DNA from 2 places in the Microbispora hainanensis genome. Region 2 is predicted to be linked to the other one. Evidence: predicted binding sites of a transcription regulator. Region 2 holds the regulator's gene; the other holds the start of a gene.
What was found. The regulator HspR, encoded in region 2, represses chaperone genes until heat shock. The targets are predictions, from matches to a motif close to ANTTGAGTCNNNNNGACTCAANT.
Positions count from the first base shown of each region.

Region 1: a site for HspR is predicted at 7,354-7,376, ahead of lon (endopeptidase La). Genes of this name have one in related genera too.

Region 1 covers NZ_CP108086.1:7,263,010-7,272,991, reverse strand. The annotation lists gene OHB01_RS33275 (LLM class flavin-dependent oxidoreductase) at 1-671, opposite strand, end outside; gene OHB01_RS33270 (HAD-IIA family hydrolase) at 761-1,540, shown strand; gene OHB01_RS33265 (hypothetical protein) at 1,583-2,218, shown strand; gene OHB01_RS33260 (SDR family NAD(P)-dependent oxidoreductase) at 2,288-3,037, opposite strand; gene OHB01_RS33255 (TetR/AcrR family transcriptional regulator) at 3,140-3,766, shown strand; gene arfB (alternative ribosome rescue aminoacyl-tRNA hydrolase ArfB) at 3,738-4,160, opposite strand; gene OHB01_RS33245 (hypothetical protein) at 4,339-5,172, shown strand; gene OHB01_RS33240 (HAD family hydrolase) at 5,202-5,780, shown strand; gene OHB01_RS33235 (MFS transporter) at 5,799-7,235, opposite strand; gene lon (endopeptidase La) at 7,390-9,750, shown strand.
Region 2 covers NZ_CP108086.1:2,818,869-2,828,850, forward strand. The annotation lists gene OHB01_RS13160 (CapA family protein) at 1-627, shown strand, start outside; gene OHB01_RS13165 (TetR family transcriptional regulator) at 828-1,478, shown strand; gene OHB01_RS13170 (hypothetical protein) at 1,594-2,025, opposite strand; gene OHB01_RS13175 (hypothetical protein) at 2,189-2,728, shown strand; gene OHB01_RS13180 (hypothetical protein) at 3,347-4,702, opposite strand; gene clpB (ATP-dependent chaperone ClpB) at 4,800-7,391, opposite strand; gene OHB01_RS13190 (heat shock protein transcriptional repressor HspR) at 7,415-7,762, opposite strand; gene dnaJ (molecular chaperone DnaJ) at 7,767-8,939, opposite strand; gene grpE (nucleotide exchange factor GrpE) at 9,065-9,706, opposite strand; gene dnaK (molecular chaperone DnaK) at 9,703-9,982, opposite strand, start outside.

The DNA.
Region 1 (9,982 bases), 4.4 Mb from region 2:
CGGAACGAGGAGCGGTAGAGATCGAGCGCGGGCTCGGTGTTGGCGGCGCTGAAATGGTGAGCGAAGGCGAACGGCAGCCCGAGCAGCCCGGCCAGCCTGGCGCTGAACCCGCTGGAGCCGAGCAGCCAGATCGGCGGCCGGTCGTCACCGCGCGGCACCGCCTGGATCTTCGCGTACGGATGCCCGGCCGGGAAGGCGGCGTCGAGGAAGCCGGTCAGCTCGGCCACCTGCTGGGGGAACTCGTCCGGGTCCACGTCGGCCGAGCGACGGAGAGCGTTCGCCGTGGCCATGTCCGTTCCGGGGGCGCGGCCGAGGCCGAGGTCGATGCGGCCGGGGTGCAGCGCGTGCAGCGTGCCGAACTGCTCGGCGATCACCAGCGGGGCGTGGTTGGGCAGCATCACGCCGCCGGAGCCGATCCGGATCGACCGGGTCGCCGCCGCGAGGTGGGCGATCAGCACGGCCGGAGACGAGCTGGCGACTCCGGGCATTCCGTGGTGTTCGGCGACCCAGATGCGGTGGTAGCCCCACTCCTCGGCCCGGCGGGCCAGCTCGGTGGCGTCGCGCAGCGCCTCGGCGGGCGATGAGCCCTCGCCCACGGTCGCGAGCTCCAGGATCGACAGCGGCACCTCGGCGGTCCCGCGCGGCACCCCACGGATGTTGTCATCGCTCATGCTCGGCCTAACCTGAGGTCGCATCACGATATTTCCGGACACGGAGAGAGGTGTGCTTCGTCACTCCGTCACCTGCCATGCTTGGACACATGAGCGAGCGAAAGCCCATCGAGTCGTGGCTGTCCGACATGGACGGGGTGCTGGTCCACGAGGGGCAGCCGGTGCCGGGTGCCGACGAGTTCATCAGGCGCCTCAAGGAGTCGGGGAAGCGGTTCCTCGTCCTGACGAACAACTCGATCTACACCCCCCGCGACCTGTCCGTGCGGTTGCGCGCGGCCGGGCTCGAGGTGCCGCCGGAGGCGATCTGGACCTCCGCGCTGGCCACCGCCAAGTTCCTCGCCGACCAGCGGCCCGAGGGCTCGGCGTACGTGATCGGGGAGGCGGGGCTGACCACGGCCCTGCACGAGGCCGGATATGTGCTGACCGATCTCGACCCCGACTACGTGGTGCTGGGCGAGACCCGCACCTACAGCTTCACGTCGATAACGCGGGCGATCCGGCTGATCGACAACGGAGCCCGTTTCATCGCGACCAACCCCGACCCCATCGGCCCCTCGACCGAGGGCTCGCTTCCCGCCTGCGGCGCGGTGGCCGCGATGATCACCAAGGCGACCGGGGTGGAGCCGTACTTCGTCGGCAAGCCCAACCCGATGATGATGCGCAGCGCGCTCAACCAGATCGACGCCCACAGCGAGACCACCGCGATGATCGGCGACCGGATGGACACCGACGTCGTCTGCGGCATCGAGGCCGGCCTGCACACGATCCTGGTGCTCACCGGCGTCACCCAGAAGGACCAGATCGACCGCTACCCGTTCCGGCCCACGCAGGTGGTCAACTCCGTGGCCGACCTCATCGAGCTGGTCTGAACCTGACGCGCCCTGTCAGGTACGGGTGCCAGGCTGATCGGCATGAACCATCGCGTCTACCTGGAAATCGGTCCCAAGAAGGTCTTCGCCTGCTCGGTCGACTGGCCGGGCTGGTGCCGCATCGGCAGGACCGAGGAGGCCGCGCTCGGCACGCTCGTGGACTACACGCCGCGCTTCCGGGTGATCGCCGAGCGGGCGGGGCTGAAGTTCGCGCCGGGCGACCCGGCGGTCGTCGGGCGGGTCAAGGGCGACAGCACCACGGACTTCGGCGCGATCTCCGCCATCCCCGACTTCGACCGGGAGCCGGTGGACGCGCCGGAGGCCGCGCGTGCGGCCGCCCTCGCCCGCGCGGCGTGGGCGGCGTTCGCCGAGGTGGCCGCGACGTCCCCGGAGGAGCTGCGCAAGGGCCCCAGGGGCGGCGGCAGAGACCGCGACAAGATGGTCTCCCACGTCGTGGAGGCCGAGCGCGCGTACGCCCGGAAGATCGGCGTACGGCACAAGCCGTTCAAGGACGAGGCCGGCCTGACCGCCATGCGCGAGGACATCGTGCGGGTGCTCGAACGGCCCGCCGAGGCGTTCCCTCCCGGCGGTGAGGGCTGGCCCGTCCGCTATGCCGCCCGCCGCATCATCTGGCACGTGGTCGACCACATCTGGGAGATGGAAGACCGCCGGATCTAGGGCCCGAGCCGGTCAGGTGGATCCGCGCGGCCTCCGGCAGTCGCTCGTCCGCGCCGGGAGAGGGACCGCTCAGATCGCGGCTCGTCCGCCGTCGACGCTCAGCGTCGCCCCGTGGATGTTCGACGCGTCGTCGCCGGCGAGGAACACGACCGCCCGGGCCACCTCGTCCGGTGTGCTCGCCCGCCGGGACGGCAGCCGGGAGATCATCGGTGTCAGGTACTCCTCCATCGCGGCGACCTTCTCGGTGAACGTCGGGCCCGGAGCCACGGTGTTGACCCGCACGCCGTGGGGGCCGTACTCGTCCGCCCACGACTTGGTCAGCGAGTGGATCGCCGCCTTCGTCATGCTGTAGAGGGCCGACCCGTCCGTGCCGAACAGGCCGCTGATCGAGCCCATGTTGACGATCGCGCCGCGGCCGCGGGCGGCCATGGCCGGGGCGACGAGGCCGGTGAGCAGGAAGACGGCCCTGACGTTGACCGCCAGCGCTCCGTCGAGGAGGTCCTCGGCCACCTCGGCGGTCGGGCTCGGCGTGATCAGCATGGCGGCGTTGTTGACCAGGATGTCGAGCGGTCCACCGGCCAGGTCGTGGGCTGCCGCGGCCAGGTCGCGTACGGCCTCGGCGTGTGCGAGGTCGGCGCGGACGAAGGCGGCCCGTCCGCCTGCCTCGGCGATGGCGGCGACCACCTTCTCTCCCCTGGCCGGGTCGCGGCCGTGGACCACGACCATGGCTCCCTCCGCGGCGAGCGCGCGGGCGATGGCGGCGCCGATGCCGTCGGTGGCGCCGGTGACGAGGGCGGTGCGGTTCCGCAGGTGTTCCATGATGGGAAATCTCCTTGTGAGACGTGGTGCGTGAGACGAGGTGCGGCGCTCATGCTGCCTGCGGCAAAATGGACCGGCAAGTCCAAAATAAGGGAGGGTGCGATGGGGGCGCTGACCGCGAAGGGGGCCGCCACGCGGCAGCGGATCGTCGAGGGCGCGGCCGAGACGATCCGCGAGCGCGGGGTGATGGACACCACCCTCGACGACGTGCGCGCCCGGACCCGCACCAGCAAGAGCCAGCTGTTCCACTACTTCCCGGGCGGCAAGGAGGAGCTGCTGCTGGCGGTGGCCCGCTTCGAGGCCGACCGGGTGCTCGCCGACCAGCAGCCCTACCTCGGCGAGCTCACCTCGTGGGCGGCCTGGCAGGCCTGGCGTGACCGCCTCGTGGAGCGCTACCGCGAGCAGGGGCCGCAGTGCCCGCTCAACGTGGTGATGTCGCAGGTGGGCCAGAGCACACCGGGCGCCCAGGCGGTGGTGACCGAGCTGATGCTCCGGTGGGAGGCGGAGATCGCCGCCGGCGTGCGGCACATGCAGGCCGCGGGCGAGATCGACCCGGGCATCGATCCCGGGCGGGCGGCGGCCGCGCTGCTCGCGGGGATCCAGGGCGGGGTGCTGCTCCACCTGTCCACCGGCCGGCTCGTTCACCTGGAGGCGGCGCTGGACATGGGCATCGCGCACCTGCGCGACAGCGCCGCGCGGCTCAGTCGCCCGTACGGCGCAGGCGCTTGAGGTCGGAGCGGTGCTTCTTGGCCGCCAGACGGCGCTCGACCGCGCCCTTGGACGGCTTGGTGGGACGGCGCCGCTTGGGCGGCGGCGCGATGGCGTCGCGGAGGAGGGCGGCGAGCCGCTCCCGCGCGGCCTCCCGGTTGCGCAGTTGGGAGCGGTACTCCGAGGCCGCGATCGTGATCACGCCGTCCACCGCGCGGGCGGAGAGCCGTTCGAGCGCGCGGGCCCTGAGCACCGGGCCGAGGGCGGTGGTGCGCGCGAGGTCGAAGCTCAGCTCGACCCGGCTGTCGGTGGTGTTGACGCCCTGGCCGCCCGGCCCGGACGAGCGGGAGAAACGCCAGGCGAGCTCCGCTTCGGGCACGACGATCGAGCCGCGCACGTGCAACGGGCCTGACATGGGTTCTCTCCCTCGACGAACGGACGGGACGCCCAACTTATCGGGGTGAATATCGCCACCACTCTCCATTTATCACCGTAAACGCGGCGTGTGGTTGTCGCGGCCGATCGCGTCGTGCACAGTGGCCCCCGGAATCCGGCGGGCCCCGGGCACCGGGGCGACAGGGATGGGCGGGAGCATGACCTCGATCGTGGGCGTCCACGGCATCGGCAAATACCACTACTTCGAGGAGGCCGGCGGGTCGGCGGGCGGCGCCGCCGAGGCCGTGCGGGCCAAGTGGAACACCTATCTGCACCAGGGACTCAACGGCCGGGCGGACGGCACGGGCGAATACTTCGCCGAGATCGCCTATTACGCCCACCACCTGCACGGCGGCCCGCCGAAGCCGCCGCGGCAGATGGCGACGCCCGCCAAGCTGGTCCTCGCCGACTGGGCGGTCCAGCTCGGCGGCCCGTTCCGCGAGGCGGCGGGGGAGTCGCTCACCGGTCTCGCCCACCGGCTGGCCGAGTGGCTGCTGACGAGGATGGGCCCGCAGGCGGTGCGGTTCGCCGAGGACTTCTGCCCGGAGGTGGCCGCCTACCTGGGCGGCGGCGACCCGCGCGTGCGGGCCCGCGAGGCGGTCGCCGAGGTCGTCCGCAGGCGCCGCCCCCGCGTGGTGGTCGCCCACTCGCTCGGCAGCGTCGTGACGTACGAGGCGCTGTGGGCCCATCCCGACCTCTCCGTCGAGCTGCTGGTGACGCTGGGCAGCCCGCTAGGCATGCGCGGCGTCGTCTTCGAGCGGCTCGCGCCGGTCCCGGTGCGCGGGCGCGGGGCGCGCCCGCCGGGGGTGCGCCGCTGGATCAACATCGCCGACAAGGACGACATCGCCGCCATCCCGGCCGTGCTGGCGTCGTGCTTCGACGGCGTCGAACGGGACGTCTCCTGCGACATCGACTGGCTCGACTTCCACACCGTGCGCAACTACCTGCGCTGTGGGAGCGCCAACGAGTTCCTCAAGCCCTATGTGACCTGATTCCGCACACGGGTTATGCTCGTACGACCATGAAGACTGTGCTTTTCGACTACGGCAACGTCGTGTCGCTTCCCCAGGACCCCGAAGACGTCGCGCGCATGGCGGGAGGTGATCCGGGGTTCGAAGACCGCTACTGGGCGGCGCGGCTCGACTTCGACCGGGGCACGCTCGACCCGGCCGCGTACTGGTCCCACGTGTACGGCAGGCCGATGGGCGGGGCCGAGCTGGACGCGGTCGTCGCCCTCGACACGGCGAGCTGGTCGCGGCCCAACGAGGAGACCGTGGCGATCATCGACGAGCTGGCCGGCGTCGGGGTGCCCATGGCGCTGCTGTCCAACATGCCGGTCTGCATCGCCGAGACGATCGACACGCTGCCGTTCATGCGGCCGATCGGCCCGAGGTTCTACAGCGGCCGGATGGGCCTGGTGAAGCCGGAGCCGGAGATCTTCCACGAGACCGTGGCCTGGCTCGGGGCGGCCCCCGGCGATCTCGTCTTCGTGGACGACCGGGAGCAGAACGTCGCGGCGGCCAAGAGGGTGGGGCTGGCCGCCGTCCACTTCCGCGACGCCGCCGCCCTGCGCGAGGAGCTCAAGACGCTGCTGACCTAGGGAGCGTCCGGCGGGGCGTCAGGTGAGGGGTGGCGCCTCGACCGGGCAGCCGGGAGCGGGTGGCTCGGGCGCGGACACGAGCACGTTCCGCCTGATCGTGACGAACGTGAGGGCCGCCGCGACGGCCATCATGGCCGCGGCGGCCAGCATCGAGGTGTGGAACCCCCGGGTGAACGCCGCAGGGGAGTCGTAGGCGGCCCCCGTCAGGCCCACCAGCGGCGGGACGGCGGCGACGGCCAGCAGGCCGCCCGTCCGGGCCAGGGCGTTGTTGATCCCGCTGGCCACGCCCGCGTACCGATCCTCCGCGGTGGCGAGCACGGTCGCGGTGAGCGGGGCGACGGCGGCGGACAGGCCGAGCCCGAACACGACCGCCGCCGGCAGCACGTCGGCGAGATAGGACGCGTCCGGGGCGATACGGCTCATCAGCAGCAGCCCGGCCGCGCACAGGAGGATGCCCGCCGTCATGGGGAGGCGCGGGCCTGCCCGCTTGGCCAGGTCGCCCGCCCGGGGCGACAGCAGCAGCATGAGGATCGTCACCGGGAGCATCGCCGACCCCGCGGCGATCGGGGAGAACCCGGCCGACACCTGGAGCTGGACGACCAGCAGGAAGAACACCAGGCCCATCGCGGCGTACATGACCAGCGTGACGACGTTGACCGCGGTGAACTCCCGCGAGGCGAAGACCCCCACCGGGACGAGCGACCGGGGAGAGCGCCGGATCTCCACGACCACGAAACAGATGGACAGGACGATCCCGGCGGCCAGCGGCACCAGCCCGTCGCCCGCCAGGATCAGCCCGTACGTCAGCCCGGCCAGCGCGGGTGCGGCGAGGACGGTGCCGAGCACGTCGAAGCGGCCGTTCGACCCGGGGTCGCGGGTCTCGGGCACGTGGCGGGTGGCGACGCCGGCCACGACGGCCGCGAGTGGCAGGTTGAGCAGGAACACCCAGCGCCAGCCCGCCGTCTCCACGAGCCAGCCGCCGAACAACGGCCCGAGCGCGGCGGCCACGCCGCCCAGCCCCGACCAGGCGCCGACGGCGCGCGGCCGGTCGTCCGGCACGTAGCTCGCCTGGATGATCGCCAGGGACCCGGGGATCAGCAGGGCCCCGCCGATGCCCTGGAGCGCGCGAGCGAGCACGAGCACCGGCGTGCTGGGCGCGGCCCCGCAGAGCGCGGAGGCCAGGGCGAACCAGACCACCCCGGTGACGAAGATCTTCCGCCTGCCCAGCCGGTCGCCCAGCGACCCGCCCAGCAGGATCAGCGCGGCCATCGTGAGCGTGTACGCGTTCACGGTCCACTGGAGGCCGGACATCCCGGCGTGCAGGTCGCGCCCGAGAGCGGGCAGGGCCACGTTGACCACGGTGCCGTCGAGTGTGGCCATGCCCGACCCGAGGACCGTGGTGACCAGCACCCACCGGCCTGGCGCCGAGCGGAGCCGGATATTTCCGGATGTCATGGACGCCATCATGCGTTACCCGGAGCAGTGGCCCGACCCTCACGGCAAGCCGGATTACACAATTACGATCGCTCACAGCGAACTGACGCAGAACAGGGAACAGGATCGGACTCCTGTTAGTTGAGCCGACATAACTCAACCTAGTGGAGTGCTGATGTCCCAGATCCTTCCCGTCCTTCCGCTCGACGACGAGGTCGTCCTGCCCGGCATGGTCGTGCCTCTCGATCTGTCGGACTCCGAGGTCCGCGCCGCCATCGACGCCGCCCGCGCCAGTGGCGAGAGCACGGTCCTGCTGGTGCCCCGCATAGACGGCCGCTACGGCCCGGTTGGGGTGAGCGCCGTCGTGGAACAGGTCGGCCGGCTGCCGGGCGGCGAGCCCGCGGCCGTGGTCCGCGGCGTCGACCGCATGCGGGTCGGCACCGGCACCACCGGCCCCGGCGCGGCGCTGTGGGTCGAGGCGACCGTGCTCGAACCGGTCCCGGCCGGGCCCAGGGCCGAGGAGCTCGCCAAGGAATACAAGACCCTGACCACCACGATCCTGCAGAAGCGGGGCGCGTGGCAGGTCGTCGACGCCGTCAACCAGATCAAGGAGCCCGCGGTCCTCGCGGACAGCTCCGGTTACGCCCCCTGGCTGACCACGCAGCAGAAGCTGCTGCTGCTGGAGCTCAACGACCCGGCCGAGCGCCTCGACAAGCTGGTCGGCTGGGCCCGCGACCACCTCGCGGAGATGGACGTCGCCGAGACCATCCGCAAGGACGTCCAGGAGGGCATGGAGAAGCAGCAGCGGGAGTTCCTGCTCCGCCAGCAGCTCGCGGCCGTCCGTAAGGAGCTCGCCGAGCTCAACGGCGACCCCTCCGACGAGGAGGAGGACTACCGCGCCCGCATCGAGGCCGCCGACCTGCCGGAGAAGGTCAGGGAGGCCGCGCTGAAGGAGGTCGGCAAGCTGGAGCGGACCTCCGACCAGTCGCCCGAGAGCGGCTGGATCCGCACCTGGCTCGACACCGTGCTCGACATGCCGTGGAACGTCCGCACGACCGACTCCTACGACATCGCCGGGGCCCGCGCGGTGCTCGACGCCGACCACACGGGCCTGACCGACGTGAAGGACCGCATCGTGGAATACCTCGCGGTGCGCAAGCGCAGGGCCGACCAGGGCCTCGGCGTGGTCGGCGGCCGGCGCAGCGGCGCGGTCCTCGCGCTGGCCGGCCCTCCCGGCGTCGGCAAGACCTCGCTCGGTGAGTCGGTCGCCCGCGCCATGGGCCGCAAGTTCGTCCGCGTCGCGCTCGGCGGCGTCCGCGACGAGGCGGAGATCCGCGGCCACCGGCGCACGTACGTGGGGGCGCTGCCCGGCCGTATCGTCCGGGCGATCCGCGAGGCGGGCTCGATGAACCCGGTCGTGCTGCTCGACGAGATCGACAAGGTCGGCGCCGACTACCGGGGCGACCCGACGGCGGCGCTGCTGGAGGTGCTCGACCCGGCGCAGAACCACACGTTCCGCGACCACTACCTGGAGGTCGAGCTCGACCTGAGCGACGTGCTGTTCCTCGCCACCGCGAACGTGCTGGAGCAGGTGCCGGGGCCGCTGCTCGACCGCATGGAGATCGTCACGCTCGACGGCTACACCGAGGACGAGAAGGTCGCCATCGCCCGCGACCACCTGCTCCCGCGCAACCTGGAGAAGGCGGGCCTCACCGCCGACGACGTGACGGTGGAGGACGCGGCGCTGCGCCGCCTGGCGGGCGAGTACACCCGCGAGGCCGGCGTCCGCTCCCTCGAACGCTCGATCGCCCGGATCCTGCGCAAGGTGACGGCGCAGCTCGCCCTCGGCGAGGCCGAGCTCCCGCTGACGGTCACGGCCGACGATCTGGTCTCCTACCTGGGCCGGCCGCGCCACGTGCCCGAGTCGTCCCTGCCGGAGGCCCGGCAGCGTACGGCGGTGCCGGGCGTGGCGACCGGTCTCGCGGTGACCGGGGCGGGCGGTGACGTCCTCCACGTCGAGGCGTCGCTGGCCGATCCGGAGACCGGGGCGACCGGGGTGACGCTGACCGGTCAGCTCGGCGACGTGATGAAGGAGTCGGCGCAGATCGCGCTGTCCTTCCTGCGGTCGCGGGGCGCCGAGCTGGAGCTGCCGGTCGGGTCGCTCAAGGACAGGTCGGTGCACATCCACGTGCCCGCGGGCGCGGTGCCCAAGGACGGCCCGTCGGCGGGTGTCACGATGACCACCGCCCTGGCCTCGCTGCTGTCGGGCCGGCCGGTCCGCGCCGACGTGGCGATGACCGGCGAGGTGTCGCTCACCGGGCGGGTGCTGCCGATCGGCGGGGTCAAGCAGAAGCTGCTGGCCGCCCACCGGGCCGGGATCACCACCGTGCTCATCCCGGCGCGCAACGAGCCCGACCTCGACGACGTGCCGGCCGAGGTGCTCGCCGACCTCACCGTCCACGCGGTGAGCGACGTGCGCGAGGTGCTCGACCTGGCCCTCACCCCGGCGACGGTCGCCCGGCAGGCGGTCGCCTGACCGGTTCCGCACGGCCCGCGTCTCCGTCCCGGAGGCGCGGGCCTTCTGCTGTGACTAAGCACACATTCCCGGTATGGAATAAGGATTGGCCTCACAACCGTTTCAGCCGCCTGTGAGCGTATCGAACCCGATGAACCCGCCTGAGCAGGGGTGTTGTCCCGCGGCCTGAGTCTCCCGCCGCCCGCACCCCTCCTCCACGAAGGCATTCCCCCTGATGACGCTCTCCCCGCTG
Region 2 (9,982 bases):
AGGTCCTCGAGGTTCCCCGTCATCGGCATCGGCGCGAACGAGACCGAGGCATACCGGCCCTACCGCAGGACGGTCAACGGCAACCGGGTGTCGATCATCGGCGCGACCCAGGTGATCGACGCTCAGTTCATCCAGTCGTGGACCGCCTCCGGCGACAAGGCCGGGCTCGCGTCGGCGAAGAACGAGCCCCGCCTGCTGCGTGCCGTACGGCAGGCCCGCAAGAACTCCGACACCGTCATCGTGTTCCTGCACTGGGGCGCCGAGCTGGTCAAGTGCCCGACGCCGGTGCAGCGCAGCCTGGCGGACAAGCTGGTCGCGGCGGGGGCCGACGTGATCGTCGGCAGCCACGCGCACATCCTGCTGGGCGGCGGTTACTCCGGCCGCTCGTACGTGCACTACGGCCTGGGCAACTTCGCCTTCTACAACTGGGGCCCGGAGACCGGGACGACCGGGGTGCTCACCTTGACGATCAACGGCAGGAAGGTGCTCAAGGACCAGTGGACCCCCGCCCGGATCAACGGCGGCGTGCCGATTCCCGTGACGGGCGGTGCCAGGCAGCAGGCGCTCGGCGCGTACCGCGCGCTGCGCGGCTGCACCGGCCTGTCGGCCGCACCCGTGGACTCCTGACGGCAGGGCTACAGAATTCTTGCCGCAAATCAGACGACTGGTCGGTAAGCGCTGACCACGGCGCGTGAAACAGGCAAGATGAGTGAGTGTCCAGCCGGTACGTGAGGGAAGCAGGCGGCCCCGCTTTGGCCGTCGAGCAGTGTGCTGCCGTTGAGACCTGTGGTGCCGCCGAAAAACGGGGCCGTGGGGGTGGTGAGGGGATGTCGCCGGGCGCGTCGCGTCCCGGTGAGCCGTTGCGGCGGCGTCCGTCGCAGCGTCGCAGCGCCCGCCGCGTCGAGCGGATGCTCGACGCGTGCGCCGAGCTGCTCGACGAGGGAGGGTATGACGCGCTGACGACCACCCGGGTGGCCGAGCGTGCCGGAGTGGCGATCGGCTCGGTCTACCAGTTCTTCCCGGACAAGCGGGCGCTCAGCCAGGCCCTGACGCGGCGCAACGTCGAGCTGTTCGTCGCGCGGGTCGGGCGTCGCTTCATGATGGAGGACTACACCGGCTGGTGGGACGCCGTCGACGCCATCATCGACGAGTACGTCGAGATGCACCGCAGCGTGCCGGGGTTCCGCTCGCTGCACTTCGGCGAGGTCTTCGACCTTGATCTTCTCGACTCCGTGTCCGACAACAACACCGTGATCGCCGGACGGCTGCGCGCGTTGTTGTTCGCCGAATTCGGACTGGCAGACAGCGAGGATTTGGATCGTGCCATTCTCGTCGCCGTCGAGGCCGGGGACGCGGTGCTGAAGCTCGCCTTCCGGCACGACCCGCACGGCGACCCCGGAATCGTGGCCGAGGCCAAACAGCTCGTCCGCGGTTATCTGTCCCGCCAGCTCGCCTCCGCCGTCTCACGGCGCGGCTGACGCCCAAGCGGGGTGTCCAGGGGCCCCGGCCGGTTCGGTCACTGCGCCGGGTGGGTCATTGCGCGCTCCTTTCGCCTCGGTGACCATGGTGGGAGCATCAGGCGGGCGGAGCGGGTCACTCGTGGGGGCGGTGCGGACCATCCGGCGCGTGGGGACCGTCGGGCGCGTGGGGGCCGTCCGGCGCATGCGGGCCGGGTATGGCGTGGGGGACGCCGATCGAGGGCCACAGCCCCGGCCCGGTGCCCTGGACGTAGGCGGTGTTCTGCCACGACCTGGTGCGGGTGCGCGGCGGTATCGACAGCTGCCGCGTGTCGTCCTCGTCCGCCAGGCGCGGCTGTTTCTTCCCGGCCGCGTCGTCGCGGCATCGCAGGCTCGCCGCCGGCTCGACTCTCAGCTCCATCATCTGCAGCTTCGCCTGCAGCCGGGCCAGTTCGGCGCGGGCCTGGTCGAGCGCCTCGTACTGGGCCGTGACGAAGCCGGCGAAACCCGGAACCAGGGCGGCGAGCACCGTTGTGGAGGCGAGAGTCAATATCACCCGCTTGGACATGCTGTAACGCTCCTCGCCGAGCTTCGGTTGGCACAGGCATGGAGCGATATGCCCGACTATCTGCCAGGAAAAGCGGATAGTAGTCAAACGTGTACTAATCGTTGCTTCGGCAATGCCTGGTGTTGTCCTGCGAAAACAGGCCGGGATCGGTAGCCTCGGCTCTGTGGCACATGTGACAAATGAGCAGGTGGACCGACTGCTCGAACAGGCTCTGCTGCTCGATGACCACGGTGCCCTCGCCCGCCGCCTCGACGCGCTGGCCCAGGGGTACGAGTCGGGAGAGATGTCCAGAGCGGCGATCCTTGTGCTCGCCGCGGAGGAGTGGCGCTCGGCCGGTCAGCTCGCCACCGCCCTCGACCGCTACCAGAGCGCTCTGGAGGACGGCGGGGAGGTGCCGGTGGACCCGCGGGCGGGAATCGCCGACACACTGTTCGAGCTCGACCGGCCCGAGGAGGCCAGGGCGGTGATCGCCGCCGTCAGGTCGGGGGACTGGAACCCGGCCACCGCGCTGACCATCGCCGAGACGCTCATGGCGTACGGCGATCTCGACGCGGCGCACGGGTGGGCCACCGACGGCATCCGCGCGTGCGGCGCGACGGGGTCGGGCATCCGCGACTCGCTGCTGCGCACCCGCTATCGCATCCGGGTCGATCTCGGCCTGCCCGAGGACGACCTCGACGCCCTTCTCGACGTCTCCCGCTGAGCCCTTCCGGCGCCCCGGCCATCGCTGCGGGCCGCCGGCGGTGACGAACGGCAGCCGGCGCGGCGCATGCACACTCAGCCATGTCCAGTTGGGGGCCATGTGCGAGCAATGCTCAGGACCTGTGGATCGGTTTCGGGAGGGTACGCGGAGGGCGTGTCCAAGTGGGGCCTTGTGCAGGTGGAGGCATGTGCAGCCGGCCAGGTGAAGCCGGGCGGGGCATGCGCGACCGGGACGTGCGCAGTGGAGGGCAGGCGAGGTCGGGGCATGTCCAGGTGGGGTGCATGTCCAGGTGGGGGGCATGTGCAGTCGGGCCACGTGAAGCCGGGCCACGTGAAGCCGGGCCATGTGTAGCCGGGCCATGTGTAGCCGGGCCACGTGTAGTCGGGCTCGTGCAGCAGGCATGGGAAAAGTGCAGCAGGCATGTGAAAAGGGGCCGTGCGTCACGGCCCCTTGGTCACGGCGTCTGCGGTCGCAGCGTCTTCGTTCTGGTGTTTTCGTTTCAGTGTCCGCGCTTGCGCGGTCTTCGGTCGCGCGGTCTTCGGTCGCGCGGACGTGGGTCGCGCGGACGAGGGTTGCGCTGCCGCGAGGCCGCCGTCCTTAAGCGTCGTACGGCGAGGGCTACGGCAGGAGCTTCTTGCCGGTCGTGGCGGCGAAGTCGGTCACCGCGTTCGTGCCCGTCACCTTGGCGAGGGCGGCCGGGGCGGTGATGTCACCGTTCGGCTGGTGCGACGCCGCCCTGGGGTACTCGCGCGGACGCAGCCGCGGCACGTGCCGGCCGTCCGCCAGGTCGGGCGCCACGCCCACGGCGGGCCCCCGTCCGCGCGCGGCGTCGTCGCGCTGACGCTTGTCCTTGGCCTTCTTGACGCGCTCGCCCTCGGCCAGGGCGGTGTTGCGCGTGCCGGGCATGGGCCGCCCGGCCTGACCCGCCTGGTTGGCGGCCTGGGCGGGAGCGGCGGCGCCCGGCTGCTTGCGGGGGTGGTGCGCCTTGCGGTGGCGGCGGTCCTTCACCGGGAAGGTCTTGGTGATCTGCTCCTGGCTCGAGGCGCCGCTCTGCGAGCTGGTGCTGTGGGACACGCCCTGGGGTGCGAGAGCGCCCTGGTTGCCCTGGTTGCGCCCCTCCGGCCGCTGACCCGGCTTCTGCGCTCCGGCCTTCTGCGCTCCGGCCTGCTGGGACCCGGGCTTCTGCGTGCCCGGCTGCTGTGTTCCCGGCTGCTGGGGCGCCGAGCCGCGGGAGTTCGCGCCCGCCTGCTGGTCCTGCGGCTTGGGATTGCGGTGGCTCTTCTTCGGGTGCCCCTGCGCGACGGGGTGCTCCCGCTCCCGGGCGGCCGGCGCGGTCCGCAGCGCCTGCTGCGCGCAGCCGTTCGCGGCGCTGGGCTTGGCGGGGGCGGTGGCGAGGAGGGGCACGGCGCTCCTGACCGGGAACAGGCTATTGGCGTCGGTCGCTGGCACGGCGGCCGCGCGGCGGTCGGCGACGGCCGCTGCGCCGGCCGCGGCGCCGTGCACCGGTGCGGTGACCGCCTTCGCGGGCGCCGAGAGGGTGGTGGCGTCGGTGGGAAGCGTCTTCGTGGCGCTCGCCGGTGCGGGCAGTGCCGCCGTGGCGCCGGTTGCCGTGTTCGGCAGCGTACGGGGGCCGGGCACGGCCGGCAGCGCCGCGGGCGCCGGGAGGGTGCGGGCGACCGTGGCGGAGCCGGTGGGGAGCGAGTTGTGTCCCTGCCCTGCCGCCGCCCCGGCCGCGTCGGCGATGCTCAGCACGCCCGCCGCCGGAAGGCTGGTCAGCCCGCTCGTGAGGTCGCGGCCGGTGACGTCATGGCCGGTGACGCCGCGTGCCGTCATGTTGTGGGCCTGGGCCCGGCAGGCGTCGGCGAGCGCGCCGTCCTTCGCCATCGCCGGGCCCCCGGCGAACCAGCTCACTCCGGCGGTGACCGCCGCGAGTGCGACGCACCGTCCTCGAATACTTCGTGATGTCCTGGACATCCACGTCCCCCTGATCGCGTACGGTAGTCCGACGAACGCCGAACGTAGCAGCGAGGGGATAGGGCGGGGCGCGCTTGCCTCAATGGTGGGAAAGACCTTACCGAGAGGGCCGGATCGTCAACGTGTCCCCTGCCTCGTCAAAGTCGACGATTACCTCGTCGCCGTCCCGGATGGCCCCCGACAGCAGCTCCTTGGCGAGCTTGTCGCCGATGGCCGTCTGGATCAGGCGGCGCAGCGGGCGCGCGCCGTACAACGGGTCGTAGCCGGTCAACGCGAGCCAGTCACGGGCGGCGGGGGTGACGGTCAGCGTCAGCCGCCGGTCGGACAGGCGCCGGGCGAGCCGGGCGACCTGCAGGTCCACGATCTGCGACAGCTCCTCGGTGCCGAGCGCGTCGAACACGATGATGTCGTCGAGCCGGTTGAGGAACTCGGGCTTGAACGACCCCCGCACCGCGTTCATCACCGCCTCGCGCTTGGCCGCGCTCTCCATCGTGGGGTCCACGAGGAACTGCGAGCCGATGTTCGAGGTGAGGATCAGGATCGTGTTGCGGAAGTCGACCGTACGGCCCTGCCCGTCGGTGAGCCGGCCGTCGTCGAGCACCTGCAGCAGGATGTCGAAGACCTCGGGATGAGCCTTCTCGACCTCGTCGAGCAGCACGACGGTGTAGGGCCTGCGGCGTACGGCCTCGGTGAGCTGGCCGCCCTCCTCGTAGCCGACATATCCGGGCGGCGCGCCGACCAGCCGGGCCACGCTGTGCTTCTCGCCGTACTCGCTCATGTCGATGCGGGTCATGGCCCGCTCGTCGTCGAACAGGAACTCGGCGAGCGCCTTGGCCAGCTCGGTCTTGCCGACGCCCGTGGGGCCGAGGAAGAGGAACGAGCCGGTCGGCCGATCGGGGTCGGAGATGCCGGCCCGGGCCCGCCGTACGGCGTCGGAGACGGCCTGGACGGCCTGCTGCTGGCCGATCAGGCGCTTGCCCAGCTCGTCTTCCATGCGCAGCAGCTTGGCGGTCTCGCCCTCCAGCAGCCGGCCCGCCGGGATGCCCGTCCACGAGGAGATGACCTCGGCGATGTCGTCGGGCCCGACCTCCTCCTTGACCATCGGCTCGGCCTCGGCCTCCACCTTCTCGGCCGCCTTGGTGGCCTCGGCGAGCTCCTTCTCCAGCCGCGGCACGTCGCCGTACATGAGCCGGGAGGCCGCCTCGAAGTCGCCGTCGCGCTGGGCCCGCTCGGCCGCGCTGCGCGCCTCGTCGAGCTGCTTTTTCAGCTCGCCGACCTTGTTGAGCCCGGCCTTCTCGTGCTCCCAGCGGCTGACCAGGGCGTTGAGGTCCTCCTGGCGGTTGGCCAGCTCCTCGCGGAGCTTCTCCAGGCGCTGCCGGCTGGCCTCGTCGGTCTCCTTGGCGAGCGCGAGCTCCTCCATCTTCAGCCGGTCGACGATCCGCTGGAGCTGGTCGATCTCCACCGGCCGCGAGTCGATCTCCATGCGCAGCCGCGACATCGACTCGTCGACCAGGTCGATGGCCTTGTCGGGCAGGAACCGCGCGGTGATGTAGCGGTCGGACAGCGTCGCGGCGGCGACCAGGGCGCTGTCGGAGATCTGCACCTGGTGGTGCGCCTCGTAGCGGCCCTTGAGCCCGCGCAGGATCGCGATCGTGTCCTCGACCGTCGGCTCGCCGACGTAGACCTGCTGGAACCGCCGCTCCAGCGCCGGGTCCTTCTCGATGCGCTCGCGATACTCGTCGAGCGTGGTGGCGCCGATCATGCGCAGCTCGCCGCGGGCCAGCATGGGCTTGAGCATGTTGCCGGCGTCCATCGCGCCCTCGGCGGCGCCCGCGCCGACCATCGTGTGCAGCTCGTCGATGAACGTGACGATCTGGCCGTCGCTCTCCTTGATCTCGTTGAGCACGGCCTTGAGGCGTTCCTCGAACTCACCGCGGTATTTCGCGCCCGCGACCATCGCGCCGAGGTCGAGCGCGACCAGGCGCTTGTTGCGCAGGCTTTCGGGCACGTCGCCCGCGACGATCCGCTGGGCGAGGCCCTCGACCACGGCGGTCTTGCCGACGCCGGGCTCGCCGATCAGCACGGGGTTGTTCTTGGTGCGGCGCGACAGCACCTGGACGACCCGGCGGATCTCGCTGTCGCGGCCGATCACCGGGTCGAGCTTGCCGGAACGCGCCCGCTCGGTGAGGTCGACGCCGTACTTCTCCAGCGCCTGGTAGGTGTCCTCCGGGGTCTCGCTGGTCACCCGCGCGTGCCCGCGGACCTTCTCGAACGCCTCCAGCAGCGCGTTGGGCGTGGCGCCCGCGGCCTTCAGCAGATCGGCGACCTGCCCGCCGTCGGTGGCGAGCCCGACGAGCAGGTGCTCGGTCGAGACGTACTCGTCTTCGAGCTGCTTGGCCCGCTGCGCCGCGGTGTTGAGCACGGTCAGCAGCTGACGAGAGCTGGACGGCGCGCTCACCGTGGAGCCCTGCGCCTTCGGCAGCCGGTCGAGCAGCTCCTCGGCCTGGGCGCGCAGGTGCCGCGGGTCCGCTCCGACGGCCTGCAGCAGCGACCCGGCGATGCCGCCGTTCTGCGCGAGCAGGGTCGTCAGCAGGTGGGCGGGCGCGACCTCGGGGTTGCCGTCGGCCGCGGCGCGCCGGACGGCCGCGGACAGGGCCTCCTGGCTCTTCTGGGTGAACTTGTAGTCCATATGTGAATGCCTCGTTTCGCCGGTCAGGCCGGTGGCAGTTCGTAGCGGACCAGTGCCCGCAGCATGGTGAGCTCACCCCTGAGCCGGGTGACCTCCTCGCGCAGGCGCATGTTCTCGGTTTCGAGTTCGAGGATGCGCTTGATGCCGGCGAGGTTGATGCCGTGCTCCTGGGAGAGCCGCTGGACCTCGCGCAGAAGCACGATGTCCCGTGTCGAGTACAGCCGTCCCCGCCCCGCCGTACGGCCGGGGCTCACGAGCCCGAGCCGGTCGTACTGGCGCAGCGTCTGCGGGTGCAGCCCCGACAGCTGGGCGGCTACGGAGATCACATAGACGGGGGTGTCATCGGAGATGTCGAAAAACCTGGCATCCATCGGCTCACTCGCTTCTGGCCTGCTTGATCAGCTCTTCGCGAAGGTCCTGGCCCTCTGTGGCGTTCCTGAACTCCTCAAGGGCCGCGCGGGCCTTGTCGTCGAGGTGCTGGGGCACCGTGACCTGGACGGTGACCAGCAGGTCGCCCTTCGTGCCGTCCTTGCGGGGGACCCCACGGCCGCGCACCCGGAACGTGCGCCCGTTGGGCGTTCCCTCCGGGATGCGCAGGGTCACCGGCATCCCCCGGAGCGTCGGCACCTTGATCTCGGCGCCGAGCGCGGCCTCGGGGAAGGTGACGGGGACCGTGACGGTCAGGTTCTCGCCGCTGCGCCCGAACACGGGGTGCGGTTTGACGTGGACCAGCACATAGAGATCGCCGGCCGGGCCGCCGTTCTCACCGGGCGCGCCCTTGCCCTTGATCCTGATGCGCTGGCCGTCGCCGACCCCGGCGGGGATGCGGGCCTGGATCGTACGGGTGCTCTTGCCGCGCCCGCTGCCCTCGCAGACGGGGCAGGGGTCGTCGACCACCAGGCCCCGGCCGCGGCAGTCGCGGCACGGCTCTGAGAAGGCGAAGTTGCCGAGGTTGCGGCTGGCCGCCCCGGTTCCCTCGCAGGTCGGGCACACCCGTGGCGTGGTGCCCGCCTTCGCCCCCGTGCCGCCGCAGGCGGTGCAGGCGGCCGAACTGGTGAGCCGGAGGGACACGGTGCTGCCGTCGACCGCCTCGCCGAAGGTCAGCGTCACCTCCGACTCGACGTCCTGGCCGCGCCGTGGCCGGGCAGTGGTCGTGCGCGTGCCCGCTCCGCCCCGGTTGAACAGCCCCCCGAACAGGTCCCCGATCCGGTCGCCCGACCCCGAGCCGCCGAACAGGTCGCCGAGGTCGAAGTTGAAGCCGCCGCCGGTGCCGCGCGGGCCCCCCGCTCCCGCGAAGCCGCCGACGCCCGACCCGAACAGCGTGCGCGCCTCGTCGTACTCCTTGCGCCGCTTGACGTCGGAGAGCACGTCGTAGGCCTCGGAGACCTCCTTGAACTTCTCCTCGGTCTCCTTGTTGCCCGGGTTGGCGTCGGGGTGGTACTTGCGGGCGAGCTTGCGGTACGCCTTCTTGATCTCGTCGGCGCTCGCGGTCTTGGGCACACCAAGGACGGCGTAGTAGTCCTTTTCCAAGTAGTCCTTGGTGCTCATCTATCGCTTCCTTCGCACGAAAGGGGAGTGAATCGGTGTTTCCGCGCAGGCCCCCGAGGGTGTCGTCACGGGCAGCCCTCGCGGGTCTCTCCCGATCTTCGCCGATCGGGAGAGACTCCGCGGTTTCAGTTCTCGTCCGGTTCGCCGGACTCGCCGGAGTCCGCCGCCGTCTCCTCCGGCGCCGCGGCCTCCTCGCTCGGCTCCGCGACGGCCACGCGGGCGGCGCGCAGGATCCGGTCGTTGATCCGGTAGCCCGGCTGGAGGATCTCGACGCACGTCGCCTCGGTCACCTCCGCCGAGTAGCTGTGCAGCAGGGCCTCGTGCACGGTCGGGTCGAAGGGGTCGCCCTTCGCGCCGTACGAGGTCAGGCCCAGCTTGGCGACGGCCGCCTCCAGCGACTCGCTCACCTTCGCGAACCCGCCGGTGAGCTCGCCGTGGTCGCGGGCGCGCCCGATGTCGTCGAGCACCGGCAGCAGCTCGGTGAGCACGCTCGCGACGGCCTGTTCCCTGACGGCGATCCGATCGCGTTCGACCCGCTTGCGGTAGTTGCTGAACTCCGCCTGGAGCCGCTGCAGGTCGGCGGTGCGCTCGGCGAGCAGGTCCGACGCGGACCCCTCGGCCGGCGCCGCCACCTGCGTGCCCTGGTCCGCGGGGGCGGCCTCGGGGGCCTCCCCGGCGGACTCGCGGGCCTTGCCGGTCTCCGGGTCGATCTTGCGGTTGTCGCGGATCACCGGCTCCTCCTCGGAGCCGTTCTCGCGCGGGCTCACTTGCGGCCGCCCTCCCGCTCGTCATCGACGATCTCGGCCTCGACCACGTCTTCGTCGGCCTTCGCCTGGGCGCCCTCGGCGTCCGCACCGGGCGCGGCGCCCTCGGCGCCGGCCTGCGACTGGGCGTAGATGGCCGAGCCCATCTTCTGGCTGACCGTGGCGAGCTTCTCGGCGGCGGTGCGGATGGCCGGGATGTCGGTGCCCTCCAGCGCCTTCTTCAGCTCGGCGAGCGAGTCGTTGACCTCGGTCTTGACGTCGGCCGGGACCTTCTCGTCG